3 regions of the Cellulosimicrobium sp. BMG9.22 genome follow, and region 3 is predicted to be linked to each of the others. Evidence: riboswitches for the same ligand, from Rfam matches in the RefSeq annotation. Region 3 holds a riboswitch; each other region holds the start of a gene.

Region 1 (4,359 bases), on a different contig from region 3:
TCACGGTTCTCACCTCGGTGTCGTGATGGGCTGGTGCGCCGTCGGGACGGTGCCGAACCCGGGGTTGCACCCGGACTCGGGCGCGGATCGGGGAACAACCGCGGGTTCGGCGGGGAAACGGTCGGTGCGCGCGATGGCGACCGCGGCCGCGACGTCGGGCGGGAGCGCGGTCCCGACGAGCCCCGCGACGACGGCGTCGGCGGTGAGCGGGGCGAGCAGGATGCCGTTGCGGCCGTGGCCGGTCGCGAGGTGCAGGCCGGGGACCGCGGTCGGGCCGACGAGCGGCAGGTTGTCCGGGGTCGCGGGCCGCGCGCGCGGCGTGACGTCGACGAGCGCCGCCTCGTCGATCCCGGGCAGCAGGGCGCGCGCGTCCCGGAGCAGTGCGAAGACACCGCCCGCCGTCGCGCGCCGGTCGTCGGGGTTCTCCTCCGTGGTCGCGCCGACGACGACCTCCCGGTGGCCCGCGCGCGGACCGTCCGGCACGGGGTCGCGCGGCACGACGTAGACCGGCCGACCCTGCACGACGCCCCGCACGACGTGCTCGAGCGCGAGGTCCGGCCCGGCGTCGAGACGCAGCGTCTGGCCCTTCACGGGGCGCGTCGGCACGACGACGCCCGGCACGTCCGCGACCAGCGCGCCGGACTGCCAGCCCGCGGCGAGGACGACCGCACCCGCACGGTGGAGCCGGCCCGCGTCGTCGTGCACGCCCGTGACGCGCCCGGTGGCGTCGAGCGTCAGCCGGGTCGCCGCGACGCGCACGACGGCGGTGCCGGGCATCGGGGTCCCGGCACCGAGCGCCGCGAGGAGCGCGGCGTGCGTCGCGCGCGGGTCGACCGCGTGGTCCCCTGGGGCCCACGCGGCACCTGCCACGCGCGGGCCGAGGAACGGCTCACGGCGCCGGGCGTCGGCGACGGAGATCTCGCGCGACGCGAGGCCGAGGTCCGCGTGCAGCGCGAGGACGCGGCGCAGCAGCGCCAGGTCGTCCGCGTCATACGCGAGCGTGAGCGTCCCGGCGGCACGAAGACCGACGCCGGGCCCGGTCGCCCTCTCGAGGTCGGCCGCGAAGCCGGGCCACGCCGCCGCACCCGCGACGTGGAGGCGCAGCGCGTCGTCCTCGCCGAAGTCGGCCTCGGTCACGGGGGCGAGCATCCCCGCGGCGGCGTGCGTGGCGCCGTCCCCGGGTGAGGGGTCCAGCACGGTGACGGCCAGCCCTGCGCGCGCCGCGCGCCACGCGACGGCGAGCCCCACGATCCCGCCGCCGACGACGACCACGTCGCGCGCGCCGTCGGGCGCCACAGCAGAGGCGCCCACGGACCGCGGGCGAACAGGGGGGTGCATGTGCGCTCCCTTCGCTGGCATGACCCAGATCAGGTTCGACGGTCGGCTCCTACGCCCTCTCAGCCCGTGCGGGCTCCCGTGCTGTCGGCCACAGTACCGCCTGCACCGGGTGGGCCGCGGCTAGGCTCCGGCGGGTGAGCACCGAGACCTTCGCCACGTCCGCCGCGCCGACTCCGGGCGCAGGAGCCGGCCCACGCGCCCGCCTCGCCGACGCACGCCTGTACCTGTGCACCGACGCACGCGAGGAGCGCGGCGACCTGGAGGACTTCCTCCACGCGGCGCTCGCGGGGGGTGTCGACGTCGTCCAGCTGCGGGACAAGACGCTCGACGTCGCGCGCGAGCTCGAGCTCCAGGCGGTCGTCGCCCGGGTCGCGACGGAGCACGGCGCGCTCTGGGCGGTCAACGACCGCGCGGACGTCGCGGCGCTCACCGGAGCCCCCGCGGTCCACATGGGCCAGGGCGACCTGCCCGTGCCGGCCGTGCGCTCCCTCCTCGGTCCGGGGCCCGTGCTGGGCCGGTCGACGCACTCCGCGGCGCAGGCCGCCGCGGCGGAGGCGGACCCCGACGTCGACTACTTCTGCGTCGGGCCGCTGTGGGCGACGCCGACCAAGCCCGGCCGCTCCGCCGTCGGGCTCGACTTGCTGCGCGACGTCGCTACGACCCGCCCGGCGACGCCGTGGTTCGCGATCGGCGGGATCGACGCCGGCCGGCTCGACGCGGTGCTCGACGCCGGGGCGACGCGCGTCGTCGTCGTGCGGGCCATCACCCAGGCTCCCGATCCCGAGAGTGCCGCGCGCGACCTGCGCGCCCGGGTCGTCGGCGCCTGACCAGGGACGCAACGCGCCCGACGAGGCGCCGGATGGGGACTTCTGCCCACCTCCGGCGGGTTCCGCCCGTGCTGTCCGGTATGGCAGGGTCGACGGCGGGCCGCCGCCCGGTCGTCGGGCGGCGGTGGACCGTTCGACTCGGGGGATCATGAACCGCACTCGCTCGACGCTCGCCGCCCTGACCGTCGTCGTCGCTCTCGCGCTGTCGGGCTGCGGGCTCCTCGGCGGGTCCGGGGACGACGCCGACCCGCCCGCGACCGGCGCCGCGGAGACCGGCGTCGGTGCGCCGGCCGATGACGGAGCCGCCGAGGTCGGTTCCGCGCGCGTCGGCGACGCCGTCATGGCCGAGCAGACCGTCGACGCCCCGAGCGGCTCGCTCGGTGGGACGCTCACGACGACGCTCCGCTCCGTCGAGGTGCAGGACGAGGTGCTGACGGTGCGCTGGGCGCTGCGCTGGGACAGCGACGCCCAGCCCGACGACGCGTCCGCGAGCCACACGGACCTCGGCATCGACTGGGTCCTCACCGCGACGGACCCCGTGGGCCTCGTCCAGTACCGGCCGTTCTGCACCGAGGGATCGTGGAAGGGCGGCTCGCCCGACCCGCAGCAGTGCAGCTATCACATCGTCGGGTCGCCGCGGTACCCCTTCGGCGGGTTCGTCAACCACGCGACGATCGAGGCGTGGGCCCAGCTACCGGCGCCCGAGGGCTCGCCCGCGACGATCGACGTCCTGCCTGGCCAGGGGCTGCCCGCCTTCACGGCCGCGGAGATCTCGTACCTCGACGGTGTCGAGTGACGTCGAACCGTAGCCCGGTGCGTCGCGTCGTCGGCGCCGTCCTCGCGGCCGGTGCGCTCGTGGCCGGGCCGGCCGTCGCGGTCGCCTCGCCGGCGACCGCGGCACCCGCCGCGTCGGACGACGCCTCCGCCCGCCACGACGAGCTCGTCGCGGAGGTCGAGCAGCAGCTCGCGGACGAGCGCGACGCGATCCTCGCGGAGGCGGTCACCGACGCCATGCGCGAGGACGCGGTCCACCCGCTGAGCGTCGACGACTCGACGTTCCCGCTCGACGTCGACGACGCGACGACGGGCCTCGAGACGACGCGCGAGGACGACGGGGAGACGGTGGTCGTGCTCACGGCCGACCTGCTCTTCGCGTTCGACCGGTCCGAGCTCTCGCCAGAGGCCGCGGCCGCCCTCGCGCAGCTCCTCGACCAGATCCCGCAGGGCAGCGCGGTCGCCGTCGACGGGCACACCGACTCGATGGGGACCGACGAGCGCAACGACGAGCTGTCCGCCGCGCGGGCAGAGTCCGTCGCGACGGTGCTGCGCGCCGAGCGACCGGACCTGACCCTGACGGTCGAGGGCCACGGCAGCAGGATGCCGGTCGCGGAGAACACCATCGGCGGGAACGACAACCCGGCCGGCCGGGCGCAGAACCGTCGCGTCGAGCTGTCGTTCGAGGACGGCTGACGGAGCGCGCCCCGCGGGCACCTAGAATCGGTGGGTGACCTCCGCTCCAGACGCCGCCGCGTCGCCCGCGCCCGCCACGACCGTCCCCACGCCTCGGCCCGTGCTCGTCGTCGACTTCGGCGCGCAGTACGCGCAGCTCATCGCGCGCCGCGTGCGCGAGGCGAAGGTGTACTCCGAGATCGTGCCGCACACCTTCACGGTCGAGCAGATGCTCGCGAAGGACCCGGCCGCCATCATCCTGTCCGGCGGGCCGTCGTCCGTGTACGCGACCGGAGCCCCCTTCGTGGACCCGGCGCTCTTCGAGGCCGGCGTTCCGGTCATGGGCATCTGCTACGGCTTCCAGGCGATGGCCAAGGCGCTCGGCGGCGAGGTCGCCCAGACCGGGCTGCGCGAGTACGGCGGCACCGAGGTCGAGGTGTGCTCGGCCGGGGTCCTTCTCGCGGAGACGCCCGAGAACCAGACCACGTGGATGAGCCACGGCGACGCGGTGCACCGCGCACCCGAGGGCTTCGAGGTCCTCGCGACGTCGTCGGGCTCCCCGGTCGCGGCGTTCGAGGACCGCGCGCGCCGCCTGTTCGGCGTGCAGTGGCACCCCGAGGTCAAGCACTCCGCGCACGGCCAGACCGTGCTGGAGCACTTCCTGTACGACGGCGCCGGGCTGGCCCCCGACTGGACGCCCGGCAACGTCATCGCCGACCAGGTCGCGGCGATCCGCGCTCAGGTC
Region 2 (4,359 bases), on a different contig from region 3:
AACGTCACGACGACCGCGCCGTCGGGCAGCGCGAGCACGAGCCGGCCGCGGTCCTCGGTCAGCGGGAGCGAGCGACCCTCCGCGTACGCGACCACGGCGCGACGGTGGTCGACCACGGTCACCGAGAGCAGTCCCTCGCTCAGCGTCCGCACGACGCGCGGCACGCTCGGCGCGGGCAGCTCGAGGCTCGGGTGCTCGAGGAGGAACCACGCGCGCGTCCCGCTGCCGACGGGCGCGCTGTAGTGCGCGTACGACCCGGTGGTGGCTTTCGCGGCGAGCGCGAGGCGGTACGGCAGGTCGTCCGCGAGCGCCAGCTCGGCCTCGGTCGCCTCACGCAGCCCGGTCGCACGGGTGCGCTCGGCAGCGCGCAGCACGTCCTCGGGGAAGCCGTTGACGTTGTGCCAGGACCACATCCAGCTCCCCGGCCCTGGTGCCGCGGTCCCGAGGAACTGCAGGCGGCACTCCGTGGTGGCTCCGGAGTCGGCCGTGAAGGTGAACGTCCCGGTCGACATCTCGGCGTGCCAGGGGTGGTCGCCGTACCGGTCGACGAGGTGGAGCTGCTGCTCGTGCGAGAGGAACGCGGCGTCGTCGACGAGGTCCTGGAGACGCGCAGGGGTGTCGTGGCGCTCCGGCGCGGCCAGCTCCGCCGTGCCCTGCGCGGTCTGCTGCTCCGTCATGATCCGACCGTAACCGCGCCGCTCGGTCACCCGTGGGGTGCGACACGCGGCAGGACCCGCGGGCCCCGGCCGGCTCTCAGGCACTCAGGCCGCGACGAGCAGCGCGTCGCCGGCCCGCCCGAGGGTGCGGACCGTCGTCGTGCCGCGGGCGACCGGGAGGTCGCGGACGGGTGCGCCCGCCGGTCCGACATGGCGCGGGGCGGACAGCGCGCCGCGCTCCCGGACGGACGACAGCACGCGCACCGGGGCGACGGGCCGCAGCTCCTCGCCGGTGCGCGCGACCAGGTCGACGAGACGGATCCCCAGCGCCCCGCACACCGCGGCGAGCACCTCCGAGGACGCCTCCTTGCGGCCGCGCTCGACCTCGGACAGGTAGGCGGTCGAGACGCGGGCCGAGGCGGCGACGTCGACGAGCGTGCGTCCCTGCGCGAGCCTCGCGCGCCGGAGGATCCCACCGATCACGTGGCGCAGCAGCGGTTCCGGTCGCGCGCCGTCCCGCCGGGCGGTCTGGTGCCCCGTCGTCCCGCTCGTCGCGCCCATCGTTCTCCCCGTCCGTCGTCCGCGCCCGCCGCCTCACCGCGGTGCTCGCCACGCTACCCGCGCCTCGCCCGGGTGCCGAGCACCCGGGCGAGGATCTGCTCCTGGCGTAAGGGACGACGTCGCGTGCCGGGCAGCCACCGTCACCTCCGACGCGGCGCGCTCACCACTGCTCGAGCGACCACGCCATCTGCCAGAACCGGATCTCGTGGCGGCAGCTCAGCTCGAACGCGCGCTCCATGCGCGCACGTTCGGCCGCCCCGGCGTCGGCTGCGAGCGCGTCGAGGCGGGCGCGCAGGTCTCCGAGCACGCCCTCGGTGCGCTCGGCCGCGTAGAACTCCCACCAGCCCGCGAGGGGGTGGTCGTCACCGATCGACCCCGGCGTGGTGGAGCGCTCCGCGAGCCAGAACCGGCGTGCCGACCAGATGTACGTCCACGGGCACGGCAGCAGCGCGGCGAGCAGGACGCCGAGCGAGTCCCGGCCCGCCGCGAGCATGTGGTCTACGTACGCCTGGGCGCTCGGCGCGAGGCGCGTCGTCTGCGCTTCCTCGTACGTCACGCCGAGGAAGTCGCACATCGCGTGGTGGGCGTGCGACTCGTCGTCGAGCAGGAAGCCCGCCTTGTCGTGGAACCAGCCGGCCCACGCGCGGTCCGGGGCGAGCGTCATGCCGAGGCCGTAGCAGCGCAGGTACGCCGTGAGGTACTGGTGGTCCTGGCCCACGTAGTGCCGGACCGCCGCCGGCTCGACCGAGCCGTCGCGCAGGCCGGCGAGGAACGGGTGGTCGTAGAACTCGGTGAACAGGTGCGCATACCGGCGGCCGAGGTCGGCGGTGAAGCCGGCCTCACCGTCCGGGACGAGGACCGTCGGGTCGTCCGCGAGGACAGGGTTCAGGGTGATGGCAGCAGGCGTCGTCATGCCCACGTTCCTCCGCTCGTGCTAGCGAGATCAGGTTCGACGGGTCCGGGCGGCCGTACCGCTCGTCTCAGTCCCTCGGCCCGGGCTCGTCGCCCGGGCGGGACACCCCGCGTGGTTCGTCGGCACCCTAGCAGCGCCTCGCCGGGGTCGCACGACGGTCCGCCGCGCGGGCGCGTCATCGGGGCGCGACGATGGAGGCACCCGAGGACCGACGCGCACCGATGCCGGGAGGCGACGATGTTCCGCAGCCTGTTCCCCATCCTCTCCGTGGCCGACGTGGAGCGGTCGCTCGGCTTCTACCGCGACCTGCTGCGCGGGACGGTCGAGTACGCGTTCCCCGACGACGGCCCGCCCGTGTACGTGAGCGTGCACGTGGGCGACTCGCCGCTCGGCATCGGCCTCGACGACGGCTCGGTGCCCGACGGCGTCGCCCGCACCGCGCTGTGGGTGTACGTCGACGACTGCGACCGCGCCGTCGAGCACCTCGCCGCGGCCGGCGTCCCCGTGATCCAGCCCCCGACCGACCAGCCGTGGGGAGAGCGCGTCGCGCGCGTGCAGGACCCTGACGGCAACGTCGTGGTCCTCGGTCAGGAGACCGCGCCGCCCGCCGAGCCGGACGGGCCGACGGGTCTGTCGTGAGACGCGACGGAGACGTGCCCCCAGCGGGACTCGAACCCGCACTGCGCCGGGTTTAAGCCGGCCGCCTCTGCCAGTTGGGCTATGGGGGCTGCGCCCGACCCTACCGGCACGCGACGAGGGGCGAGCCACGTGCGCGGCCCGCCCCTCGTCGTCGGGCAGCTGTGCCGGGCCGGAGCCCGGCGGAGTCAGGAGGCCTTGGCCGCCGGCGTCCTGTCGTCCGCGTCCACGGTGCCGGCGCCCGACTCCGCGGCCGCCGCCGAGCCCTGGGCGGACTGCTTGACCGGTTCGCCGTCCTTCTTGGGAGGCACGGACGCCGCGCGGAACTCCGCGCGCGGGTCGTGCAGCGAACCGAGCGACACGAGCTCGCGGCCCATGAGGAACTGGCCCATCCAGCCGATGAAGATGCGGATCTTGCGGTTGCCCGTCGGCATCGCCATGACGTGGTAGCCGCGGTGCATGAGCCACGCGAGCGTCCCGCGAAGCTTGAACACGCCGAAGAGCTCGGCGACGCCCTTGTACAGACCGAGCGACGCGACCGTACCGACACTCTTGTGGCGGTACTCGACCGGCGCCTCGCTGTGCAGCTCGAGCGCGAGGTTGTCGGCGAGACGCGTGGCCTCGCGGATCGCGTGCTGCGCGTTCGGGGGGCAGAACTTGCCGGGGTTGAGCACGTCCGGGACGGCGGCGCAGTCGCCCGCGGCCCACGCGTTCGGCACGACGACGCCGTCGGAGTCCGCGACCTGGAGCGTCGGGAGAACGGTGACGCGACCCAGCTTGTCGACGGGGAGGTCGGACGCCTCCTTGATGACCGGGTTCGCCTTGACGCCCGCGGTCCACACGATCGTGTCCGAGTCGAACTCGACGCCGGTCGACGTCACGACGTGGCCGTCGACGCACGAGGACAGGAACGTGCTGAGGTGGAACTCGATGCCGCGCTTCTTCAGCTCGTCGAGCGCGTACAGGGCCATGGGCTCGCTGAGCTCGGGCAGGATGCGCCCGGCGCCCTCGATCATGACGAAGCGGAGGTCCTTCTCCTCGATCGTCGCGTAGTTCTTGGTCGCGTAGCGCGCCATGTCCTCGATCTCGGCCAGCGCCTCGATGCCCGCGAACCCGCCGCCGACGAAGGTGAAGGTCAGCATGCGGCGGCGCAGGTCCTCGTCCCATGTGGACGACGCCACGTCCAAGCGGTTGAGGACGTGGTTGCGGACGGCGATGGCCTCCTCGACGTTCTTGAAGCCGATCGCGCTCTCCGCGAGCCCCGGGATGGGCAGCGTGCGCGACACCGAGCCGAGGCCGACGATGAGGTGGTCGTAGGTGACCGAGTAGTCGTCGCCCTCCTCCGGGTGGATCGTCACGCGGCGGTTGCCGTGGTCGATCCCGACGACCTTGCCCTGGAGCACGTCGACGCCCTTGAGCGCGCGGCGGTGCGGCGCGACGACGTCGCGACCGTCGATCGAGCCCGCAGCCGCCTCGGGGAGGAACGGCGCGTACGTCATGTACGGGCGTGGGTCGACGACGACGATCGCCGCCTCGCGGCGGCCGAGCTTCTTGCGCAGTCGTCGAGCGGCGTACAGACCCACGGAACCACCG
Region 3 (4,359 bases):
GACGGTCGGCAGCACGAACGGCACCGTCACCACCGCGCGCAGCACCCGCCGCCCGGGAAACCGGCAGCGGTACAGCACGTACGCGCCGGGCACCCCGAGCAGCACGGAGAACGTCGTCCCGAGCACGGCCTGCCACAGCGTGAGCCCGATGATCCGCCAGGTCCGCGGCTGCGAGAACACCTCCGCGAACCCGGACAGGTCGAGCCCGCCGTCGTCCCCGACGAACCCGCGCGCCACGAGCGTGACCACCGGCCACGCGAAGAACACCCCGAGGAACACCAGCGGCACCGCCGCCGCCACCCCCCAGGCCACCCCCCGCCCGACGGCGCCGCGCCGGACGACCATGCCCCTCACCACGGGTGCACCTCGCGAGGCCAGGCCCCTACCCCGCAAGACCACGGCTCTACCTCGGCAGACCACGGCTCTACCTCGGCAGACCACGGCTCTACCTCGGCAGACCAGGCCTCTACCTCGCGAGGTAGAGGCGTGGTCGCGCACGAAGGCGAGACGACGGCCGAGGCGGTGGGGGTGGCGTCGGATGCGAAGGGCCTCGAAGCCGCGCTCGTGAACCCACGCCCGACGGACCAGGGCGACGGCGCGGCCAGCCCGAGCACCGACGCCGCCCCCGCCGCCGCCGCCGAACCCGACCCGGACCCGAGCCCGCGCCCGAGCCCGAGCCCGAGCCCCGACTCGAGGATCAGTCGACGACCGTCGCCGTCCATGCCTTGATCCACTCGTCGCGGTTCGCCGAGATGTCCTCGGGCGCGACCTCGAACGGCTCGGCGGCGAGCGGGGCGAGCTCGGCCCAGCCGTCGGGGAGCGCGACGGAGTCGTCGGCGGGGTACACGTACATCTGCTCCGGGACGTCGGCCTGGAAGGTCTCGCTCACGAGGAAGTCGACGAGCTGGCGCGCGCCCTCGGGGTTCTCCGCGTTCGCGAGCACGCCCGCGTACTCGACCTGGCGGAAGCACGTGTCGAGGAGCGCGCCGGTCGTGGACGCGGAGCCGTCCTCGGTGAGCGTGAACGCGGGCGACGTCGAGTACGACAGCACGAGCGGGCGCGGACCGGCGCCCTCGGAGCCGGAGAAGTCGACGTAGTAGGCGTCGGACCAGCCCTCGACGACCTTGACGCCGTTGGCGCGCAGGTCGGCCCAGTAGTCCTGCCACCCGTCCTCGCCGAAGGCGCCGACGGTCGCGAGGAGGAACGCGAGCCCGGGCGACGACGTCGCGGGGTTGGTGACGACGAGCAGGTCCTCGTACTCGGGCTTCGTGAGGTCCTCGAGCGTGACCGGCTCGGGGATCCCCGCCTCCGTGAACCAGGCGTGGTCCACGTTGACGCACACGTCGCCCCGGTCGATCGCGGTGAGCTCGTCGCCGTCGCCGACGGCGTAGGACGCGGCCGACTCCGACAGGCCCTCGGGCGTGTACGGCTCGAGCACGCCCTCGTCGATCGCGCGCGACGCGAACGTGTTGTCGATCCCGAACACGACGTCGCCGAGCGGCGAGTCCTTGGTGAGGATGAGCTGGTTGACGAGCGCGCCGCCGTCACCGGGCGCGACCTGCTCGACGGTGAGCCCGCTCTCCTCCTCGAAGGCGGCGAGCACGTCGTCGCTCACGGCGAAGGAGTCGTGGGTCACGAGGGTCACGGTGCCCGCGCCCGACGACGCCTCGTCGCCGCCGGCGTCGTCGCCGCCGCTGCTGCACGCGGCGAGGGCGAGCAGAGCGAGCGTCGTCCCCGTCGCGGTGCGGGCGAGGTGGGCCGGCCGCGCGTGGGCACGCGGGCTCCGGCGGCTGTCGACGGTGTGCTGCATGCGTCCTCCCTGGACGTTCAGGAGGGGTCCACCCGCACGCACCGGACCCACGGAGGGTGCGCGCGCAGGTGATCGAGATCCCGACTTCCTCCACCGGTGCTAACCGGATCAGGTTCGAGGGTCTGCGGTGGTCCGCACTCTCAGCTCCTCCAGGAGCTCCCCTGTCGTTCCCGTCGAGCCTACACCGACCGGTTCGGGGTGATTCTCCGAGGAGCGCACGGTGCCCGCCATCGGCGCAGACGTTCGATCGCACCGGGCGTGAAAGACCGACTGTAGTAGGCGCAAAACACAGATCTGACAGCGTGAACAGGTATTTTGCGTGCGTTGCCGATCACGAACTGCTCGAGCGTCTGCCAGCCATCGGTGCCGCTCTCTTCGATGGCGGCGCGCTCGCCGCCTGGAACCGCTCGCTCCCCTGGGGTACGTAGGCCGACGAGCAGGGCCCCGGACCGTACCCGTTGTTCGACAAGCGTCTACACCACCGTTCGAGACTGGTACGACGTGGGAATCGTCACGATGTTCCCCGGGAGGCCATGACCATGCCCATCTCGCTAGTCCTCCGTAGGGAGCGCGGTGAGGACATCCGGCGTGCCGAGCAGACGTACCTTCCTGCAGATGCTTCTCGAAATGCTGCCGAGTATCCACTCCTGAGCGGAGTCGACCCCTATGCCAACACCATCTTCAACGCTCGTCAGGTGCAGCCGCTCCTCCTCGAGGTCGAACGGCTCCTCTCGGGTTCGCTCAGCGTCGCGGAGCGCGCGTCGCTCGAGGCCGTAGCGGACCTTTGCCAGGAAGGACGTCGCGTCCATCGCTATCTCTGGTTCATCGGCGACTGATCCAGCGGCAAGTGCGGCAAGACGTGAGACCTCGGGACCTCGGGATGGCTCACGCAGCACGCTAGAGCCGTGATCACCTCACGCCGACGACGCTCGTCTCTCGACCTGCTTCCCTGGGCGCCACCCTGAGCGAACCCTGAGAGTGCCTCCCGTGGGACCAGGGAGCGGTCCGGGCGGTTCCCCGATGCCCGGGTGCCGGCGCCCGCGCCAGGGTCGATGGTGACCGGGCCGCTCCGGCCCGGTCACCACGACGCTGGAGGGGAAGGCCATGAGCAGCTCACCGAACGCTGCGGTCGCCACGGAGAGCAGCACGGAGCGCGGCACCACAGCGGACGCGATCGCCACGGCCCGGGGCCTGGTGAAGACCTACGGACGCGGCGAGGCGACCGTCCGCGCGCTCGACGGCGTCGACGTCGACCTCGAGCGCGGGCGCCTGACTGCGATCATGGGGCCGTCAGGCTCCGGCAAGTCGACGCTCATGCACTGCCTGGCGGGGCTCGACTCCCCCACGTCGGGGACCGTCGTCGTCGACGGCGAGACCGTGTCGGCGATGAGCGAACGGAAGCTGACCCGGCTGCGTCGGACGCGCATCGGGTTCGTCTTCCAGTCTTTCAACCTCGTCCCGACGCTCACGGCGGAGGAGAACATCGTCCTGCCGCTGGCGATCGCGCGCCGGCCCATGGACCGCGAGTGGTTCGACCGCGTGGTCGACGCCGTGGGCCTGCGTCCGCGGCTCGGGCACCGACCCGCGGAGCTCTCCGGCGGGCAGCAGCAACGCGTTGCGTGCGCGCGGGCGCTCGTGTCCCGGCCCGCGGTCGTCTTCGCGGACGAGCCGACGGGGAACCTCGACTCGCGCGCGGCCGCAGAGGTGCTCGGGTTCCTGCGCTCCTCGGTGGACGACCTCGGCCAGTCCGTCGCGATGGTGACGCACGACCCGACGGCGGCGTCCTACGCGCACCGCGTGCTCTTCCTCGCGGACGGCCGCCTCGTCACGGAGCTGCGCGACCCCACGGCGCAGGCCGTGCTCGACACGCTCGGCGACCTCTCCCCGGCGGCTCTCGGCAGCGTCACGCACGCACCGGCGGTCGTCCGATGATGACGCGGATCGCGCTGCGCGGCGTGCGTGCGCACGGCGCGCAGCTCGTTCTCTCGGTGCTTGCCGTGACGATCGGCGTCGCGTTCGTCACCGGCACGTTCGCGCTGCGCGCGATGCTCGCGTCGACGTTCGACGACATCGTCGCGTCGTCGGTCCAGGCCGACGTGTACCTGCGCGGCACGCTCTCGGTCGACGGTGCGGGCGCGGCGCCGCTCGGGGCCTCGCCCGAAGGTGGGCCACGCGCCCTCGTCCCCGCGGACCTCGCGTCCGCGGTCGGGGCGCGGGACGACGTCGGCCTCGCGCTCCCGGAGGTGGGCGGCCCGGCGGTGCTCGTGGGTGCGGACGGCACGGCGGTGCTCAGCACGCAGGCGCCGAGCTTCGCGTCGGCGTACGACCCGCGCGACCCGGGCCCTCGCGTCGTGGAGGGCCGCGCGCCGCGCGATGCCGGAGAGGTCGCGCTCGAGTCCGGGACTCTCGACGCGTCGGGGCTCGCGGTGGGCGACCGGACCGACGTCGTGCTCGGCGACGAGGTCCGGCCGGTCCGCGTCGTCGGCGAGGTCTCGTTGTCCGCGCCGATGGCGGGCGCGACGATCGTCCTGCTCGACCCGGCCACCGCG

What was found. A riboswitch is a leader RNA that binds a small molecule or an ion and turns the genes downstream of it on or off. The one in region 3 is predicted to bind thiamine pyrophosphate.
Region 1: linked by a shared signal. The riboswitch ahead of thiO (glycine oxidase ThiO) and the one ahead of AC4H2H_RS10405 (thiamine ABC transporter substrate-binding protein) in region 3 are both predicted to bind thiamine pyrophosphate.
Region 2: linked by a shared signal. The riboswitch ahead of AC4H2H_RS13490 (TenA family protein) and the one ahead of AC4H2H_RS10405 (thiamine ABC transporter substrate-binding protein) in region 3 are both predicted to bind thiamine pyrophosphate.

The regions. Positions count from the first base shown of each region.
Region 1 covers NZ_JBZGBY010000058.1:975-5,333, reverse strand. Annotated here, with positions in the region: gene thiS (sulfur carrier protein ThiS) at 1-4, opposite strand, end outside; gene thiO (glycine oxidase ThiO) at 10-1,338, opposite strand; TPP riboswitch at 1,343-1,420, opposite strand; gene thiE (thiamine phosphate synthase) at 1,473-2,165, shown strand; gene AC4H2H_RS19570 (hypothetical protein) at 2,314-2,961, shown strand; gene AC4H2H_RS19565 (OmpA family protein) at 2,979-3,635, shown strand; gene guaA (glutamine-hydrolyzing GMP synthase) at 3,670-4,359, shown strand, end outside.
Region 2 covers NZ_JBZGBY010000019.1:69,254-73,612, reverse strand. Annotated here, with positions in the region: gene AC4H2H_RS13500 (DUF6882 domain-containing protein) at 1-677, opposite strand, end outside; gene AC4H2H_RS13495 (helix-turn-helix domain-containing protein) at 762-1,217, opposite strand; gene AC4H2H_RS13490 (TenA family protein) at 1,378-2,130, opposite strand; TPP riboswitch at 2,121-2,250, opposite strand; gene AC4H2H_RS13485 (VOC family protein) at 2,368-2,769, shown strand; tRNA gene AC4H2H_RS13480 (tRNA-Leu) at 2,785-2,858, opposite strand; gene AC4H2H_RS13475 (NAD(P)/FAD-dependent oxidoreductase) at 2,955-4,359, opposite strand, start outside.
Region 3 covers NZ_JBZGBY010000012.1:84,979-89,337, reverse strand. Annotated here, with positions in the region: gene AC4H2H_RS10410 (ABC transporter permease) at 1-345, opposite strand, end outside; gene AC4H2H_RS10405 (thiamine ABC transporter substrate-binding protein) at 698-1,810, opposite strand; TPP riboswitch at 1,879-1,983, opposite strand; gene AC4H2H_RS10400 (hypothetical protein) at 2,362-2,619, opposite strand; gene AC4H2H_RS10395 (ABC transporter ATP-binding protein) at 2,915-3,742, shown strand; gene AC4H2H_RS10390 (ABC transporter permease) at 3,739-4,359, shown strand, end outside.